DNA from 2 places in the Rossellomorea sp. RS05 genome. Region 1 is predicted to be linked to the other one. Evidence: riboswitches for the same ligand, from Rfam matches in the RefSeq annotation. Region 1 holds a riboswitch; the other holds the start of a gene.
What was found. A riboswitch is a leader RNA that binds a small molecule or an ion and turns the genes downstream of it on or off. The one in region 1 is predicted to bind cobalamin.

Region 1 (3,211 bases):
CAGGGAGTCCGGCTGCCCCGATGGCTGTGTATCCGATGAGGGCAAACGCCCCGTAGCGGCTCCCAAGAATCGTCGCCGTCAATCCCACTGCCAACGTCTGCCCACTGATGGGCACGAGGGGCAGGGGAATCTCCATCTGCGCAAAGATTCCAGTGATCGCCGCAAACACCCCGCACTGAATAATCATTCTCAACCTGTCTCGATCCATTTACATGCACCCCTTAAAATATGTAAACTTAATTATATTATTAGTTTACATATCAAAAGCAAGTTTGAAAAGGCTTTCTTTTACACGATTATCAATTCTAGAAAAGGTCCGGATAAACAGCCTTGGCTGTGATTTCGACTGCCTCACCGATCCTCGGGCCCGGTCGGGACATGACATCGGAATCAAGATAGATGACCCGGTCACCCTTCACCGCATCGATGGTGTCCCAGCCGGTCCTGGATTTGATTTCATCTACTGGATTTTCCACATAGTTCACTGTAGTCAGGATGGTTGCCGGGTTCCGTTTGATGATTTCTTCTTCCCCGAGCTTCGGCCAGCCCTCCTGATCGGCAAATACATTATCCACACCAGCAGCCTGGAGAATCTCCTGTTGGAAGGTCGCGCTACCGGCCGTATAGATCTCAGGAGCTGGACTGATTTCAAAATAGACCTTTTCTTTTTCGTCAAGGGACTTGACCTTTTCGCCGACATCGGAGATTTGCTTCTTCATTCCTTCAATCACTTCGTTCCCCTTTTTTTGAGCCCCCATCACCTTTGCCACCTGTTCGATATCGCCGTAAACGTCGTCAAAGGTTTGAGCAGACTGGATGACGAAGACGGGAATGCCCGCATCCTCAAGCTGCTTGACTCCTGCTTCATCACCTGTTGTATAGGCAATCACCACGTCCGGATCCAGGGAAATCACTTTTTCCGTATTCACTGTCATAGAATCGGAGATGACCTCGAGATCCTCCACTTCCTTCGGATAATGATCGAATTCTGTCACCCCGACCACCTTATCCCCTGCTCCGACGGCATACAGGATCTCTGTATTGCTCGGCTGCAGGGAAACGACGGTCTCCGGTACCTTTTTGAATGTGACTTCTTCTCCCCGGTCATCCTTGACGCTATAGGCAGTAGACTTTTCTTCTTTTTTTGTTGATGCTGTTTCTTCCCCGGCTCCACATCCTGATAGAATGAGACCGATGCTGATGAACAATCCGATCCATGCTTGTTTTTTCATTTCACTATTCTCCCTTGCCTGATTTTGATCGTCCATAGGACTTGCTGATAAAAGGGATTTCTTTTACCCCTTCACCTTTATTCACATACACGGCCATGACGAACAGGACATTTGCCATCAGGTGCGCATATTTGAACAGCAGATTGTCCACTTTCTGTTCGAGGCTTACCTTATGTAGGGCCCTGACCGATTTCTTCGCTTCGCTCCTGCACGTATGAAGGACCGTCGCCGCGTAGCATCCCTGGGGAAGCAGGAACGTTCTGATTTCCTCTTCCACTTCGTTCACGTACGTGTCATACAGGTCGCTCAATCGCTGCAGATCCTGGAGGGAGATAGCCATCTCCCCCCGCACCGAACCATTCAGGTGATACGCCATCTCACAAAGATAAAGCAGATCTTCACGGACTCTCCCCTCTGTCAATGAAGAGGCCTGACCGATCCTCGTTGCCAGGGAATCCGTCCTGATTTCAAAGTCGACCGTCGACTGGGATTCCCTCATATACGGATAACAGATGTACCTGAAATCCTTTTTTCCCACGTTCATCCTCCCTTTCTTCTCTTTTAGTGAATCACCGATCGTAGCGGAAACGGGCATAAAAAAACCAGCCAAACGGCCGGCAATCATCATCAAAAAAGATGCATCAAGCCGCACCATCCCCTTAACTTCCGAAGAGCATAATACGATGGAAATCAGGCAGGTATCCTGGCTTGTGCATCCTCCTACTTCAAGGCACTTCCCGTTCATTGTTGAACAGTGGGTTTTCCCTTGGTTCGTCAGCACTTACAGTTGCGGAAACAGCTCCGGTTTTTCACCGGATTCCCTTTATGCGCGAGCGCACCTGATTTCTGCGAAGGTCTATTCACTTAAGGACCATTATACCATGTGAGCCCCCTTGGGGTGTTTCTATTTTTTCAGATCCCTCTCATGAACCCGTCCGGTTCTGAATAGGAATGAAAAGGACAAACAAACAAGAAGGGATGATGGCATGAAATGGTTGATCCCAATGAGCTTCGTTTTCCTGCTGCTGGCAGGCTGCGGAAGTGAAGAAAAGAGCTACGAGTTGTGTGGATACGGGGATATGCTGGTGTTGAACGGGAAAGGATATGTGCTGCTGCCTGTGAAGAAGACGCTCACCCTAGACGGGAAAGCAGGGGTGATCAAGGAGAAGATCGGGGATGAGTTCCACCCTGAAAAAGACTATACGGCGAATCACCTGAAGAAGGGAACGGATCTTTATTATGTGAAGGACCACAGCAACTACCTCATTGCCAAGACTTCTGATGAACGATACCTCCTCTACGAAGAGATTGAAAAATGAAGAACTCGATTAGTGTTTCTTATACCGCTTATGATTTCCGTGCAAGACTTCGCTTTCCGCGGGTAGCCCGTGAGCCTCATCGGCAGGCCTGCGGGGTCTCACATTAGCTACTCTCCCGCAGGAGTCTACATCTTGCACTCCAATCAACCACTGGAACCAATAAAATTCTTTTGTTCCAAAAAAGTTAAAAACCCGAATTCAATCGCCTGATCGTAGGCAAATGAATTCGGGTTTTCCTGTGCCGGCTCGTATTATGAACAATCCCAGTTATAGACCACATTGCCGAATTGTTTCTTCTTAAGATCTTCTTTTTTTATGAAGAAGTTGGCAATGCCGCAGTCGCCCCACATCATGTCCACTTCATCATCCGAGTCGATCTGAAGCAGCAGGAGTGCATGGTCTTGATCTTCATACTGACGCGGATCCTCCTGTGTGAAGCCCGGATATCCTCCGATCTTATGTCCGAAACCGCTCTGGGTTTCATAGAATTCATCCATGAGGGCGTCTGCCTCTTCACCATCATCGGTCATGGATTCAAACAGATCCCAGCTTTCCTTCCCGAACACCTTCTCGAAGCGGTAGTCGCCGGCGCTGATTGTTTCACTGGTCAATTCCGCCAGGACGGCACCTTCCTTCGTGGCAGGGAAATACACGTCATCG
Region 2 (3,211 bases), on a different contig from region 1:
AGAACATGTACGGCGTTCCTGTTTCAAGTTGGGAGATCATGATCCGCTTGAAGATATCGATCGCCGGGATGATTTCCTTGGACAAAGCCGGTTCGTTAACACATTCCCAGTACTTTTCGCGGAATGAACCGGATCCTTTTTCCTCATCGAAGTGATCTTCAAGGGCATAGCCCATGATGGTCTTGACTTCATGGGGATCGAATAGATACCAGTTTCCACGGTTTTCAACCTGCTCCATGAAGAGGTCAGGGAGACAGACGCCGGTGAACAGGTCATGGGTACGAAGACGCTCATCCCCGTTGTTCAGCCGCGTATCAAGGAAGGAGAAAATATCTTTGTGCCACACATCCAGATAGACGGCGATGGCTCCCTGGCGCTGACCGAGCTGATCCACGGAGACAGCCGTATTGTTCAGCTGCTTCATCCACGGGATTACACCGGAGCTGACCCCCTTGAATCCTTTGATATCACTTCCGCGACTTCTTACTTTCCCCATATAGATACCGAGCCCGCCTCCGTTCTTGCTCAATGTGGACACGTCGGTATTGCTGTCGTAGATGCTGCGCAGATCGTCTTCCACCGTATCGATGAAGCAGCTCGAGAGCTGTCCGTAACTCTTGCCTGCATTGGCGAACGTAGGGGTCGCCACGGTCATATATAGGTTTGAAAGCGCCCAATACGCTTCCTCCACGAGCATGAGCCTGTGTTCTTTCGGCTCATTCATCAGTAGCGTCATGGCAATGATCATGAATCGCTCCTGCGGAAGTTCATATAGGACTCCTGCATGGTCCTTTGTGAGATAACGCTCTGACAGCGTGACAATTCCTATGTAAGTGAACAGTTCATCCCGTTCAGGACGGATGAGACCCTCGAGATGATCCACCTCCTCCTTGCTGTAGGCATTCAGTAATGTTGGAGAGTACAAATTCTTCTCTGTGAGTGTCCCGATAAGTTCATGCAGGCCTTTATATAGCTCCATGCCCCTTGCATTTGAGCTGATGGCATAAAGATTCTTCAGATAAAGCGATGCTGCCACGTACGTCCAATCAGGTTCATTGGATGAGATCCGCTCAACAGCCGACAGGATCAAGAACTGAAGAAGCTGTTTTTCTTCCACTCCCGGCTGATCTTCTGTATACAGTGATACCTTTTGAGTGTATTCCTCCCAGTTCAATGATTCGTGGCTTTCCCGAAGCCCGTTTAGTAGACGTTCCGCTCTATGGGATGCCGTTGTTCCGTTAATGGTTGATGTCATATTAGTATTCCTCCCTTTAATTAGTCGGGAGAGGATAAAAAAAGCCCATCCTATTAAGATAGGATGGGCAGTCATAAACGATAGATTCACAAGGCATACTACGCCGAAGGTAATCCTCGCCTATCCTCCCAATTCCCGAAGAAGATAACACGTACTGATCTTGGCAGGTCTCCTGACTTGTGCTTTTTGCCTACTCGAAGGCCTTCCCGTCCGATGGACAGTGGCATTCCTTCTTTCGTTTGCACTTACAGTTGCGGGGACAGTCCCGGAATTTCACCGGGTTCCCTTTTAAGTCGATATCCGACACCACAATCATAGGTTATAAACAATATATTGTTATGAAGTTTAAACAAAACACAATATGTTGCGTCTTTTATATTAAACCAACTTTCTACATTTTACAACAGAGAAGCTCAAATGAAAAGAATGAAAGCAAGATGAATTTATGCCTACAATTATTTTATTCGTTAAATTCCACAGAAGAGTGGAACAAGACAGCGTGTAATCCATCCATATCGGTCCACATGACGCCAGACTTCCCTTGAGGAAATGCTGTTATCCCTTTATGATGCAATAGAAGGTTGTTTTGACCGTATTCTTAGGTCCCCTATTATTTTGAGCCGTTGAGATGGTACCCCCATCTGCAGCGGCTCCTTTTTTACCCTGAATTCCTTACAGTTATGTTTCATTCACCTGGCCGTCACACGCTTCCCTTGTGATAAACCCGCACTTTTCAAGACTTCTCTTCTATTTCAAGGGAATTACAAGGAAATTAATCCCCCCAAATACTTTCTTTTTCTTGAGGAATCCTTTAAAATGCCATTTAGAAGCTTGAAACCCAGTTTCGAAAGGAGATCACTATGAATAAACGTTTACTCACGATCCTTTTAGCGGCTATGACCGTACTGCTGCTCGCAGCTTGCGGGGCTAATGACGATAGTGCAAAAAAATCCGATGATAGTAAAAAATCCTCCGAACAGGCAAAAAGCGAGGAAGAACAAGCGAAACAAATGAAAGAAATGCAAAAAAAGATGGACAAGCAGAAAGTCGACAACGATAAAGTCGTCGCCATCGTAAATGATGAGAAAATCAAAGGGGAAGATTACAACAACGTACTTTCTTCTTCTCAAATGCAATATCAGCAAATGGGTCAGGATCCAACCTCTAAGGATGCTGCCAAGCAGATCAAAGAACAAACGATTGACAGTCTTGTAGGACAGACCCTTCTGCTTCAACAAGCGGATAAAAAAGGGTACAAAGCTTCAGATGACGAAGTGGACAAGCAGCTCGAAGAAGTCAAAAAGCAATACGAAGATGATAAAAAGTTCAATGCGGCCATGAAAGATGCCGGATTCACCATGGATGAACTGAAAAATCAAATTGCCGAAAACATCAAATATACAAAATATGTCGATAAAGAAATCAAGACCGAAAAAGTAACAGACGATGAAGTGAAGAAAATGTACGAACAGTACGCGAGCCAAAGCGGCCAAGATTCAAAAGATGCACCAAAACTTGAAGATGTCGAGCCTCAGCTCAAATCACAGCTTGAACAGCAAAAGAAACAAGAACAGCTTGTGAAGCACGTGGAAGATCTCAAGAAAAATGCAAAAGTCGACGTGAAAATCTAATTTCAAAAAGGACATCCCGACGGATGTCCTTTTTTTATGTTTCCCACTGAACGTTGAGGGTATTGAACTACCAAGACGGAAAGGAGGAACTGACGTGGAGAAAAATAAGAACGACCAACCAGAACAGACGGGTGAAAACCGTGAGAACCTGGACCGTGAAAAGGAACAGACAGTCGACTCAATTCCTTTGGATGACTAAAAAAAAGAACTCCATGATGAAAAGAAAAAGCATAAAAGCAAAGACTCATCTTTAAGTGAAGAATAACAAAACAAGCCTGGCGTCGATGCCAGGCTTGTTTTTCCTATTATTTTCTCAGCCAGTCAG

Region 2: another riboswitch for cobalamin. It lies ahead of ABJ225_RS01355 (ribonucleoside-diphosphate reductase subunit alpha); the one in region 1 lies ahead of ABJ225_RS11490 (hypothetical protein).

What each region holds. Positions count from the first base shown of each region.
Region 1 is NZ_JBDKWY010000003.1:334,819-338,029, forward strand. It holds gene ABJ225_RS11480 (biotin transporter BioY) at 1-208, opposite strand, end outside; gene ABJ225_RS11485 (ABC transporter substrate-binding protein) at 306-1,232, opposite strand; gene ABJ225_RS11490 (hypothetical protein) at 1,237-1,776, opposite strand; cobalamin riboswitch at 1,909-2,090, opposite strand; gene ABJ225_RS11495 (hypothetical protein) at 2,219-2,551, shown strand; gene ABJ225_RS11500 (YwqG family protein) at 2,803-3,211, opposite strand, start outside.
Region 2 is NZ_JBDKWY010000001.1:242,846-246,056, reverse strand. It holds gene ABJ225_RS01355 (ribonucleoside-diphosphate reductase subunit alpha) at 1-1,255, opposite strand, end outside; cobalamin riboswitch at 1,401-1,581, opposite strand; gene ABJ225_RS01350 (SurA N-terminal domain-containing protein) at 2,116-2,886, shown strand; gene gndA (NADP-dependent phosphogluconate dehydrogenase) at 3,192-3,211, opposite strand, start outside.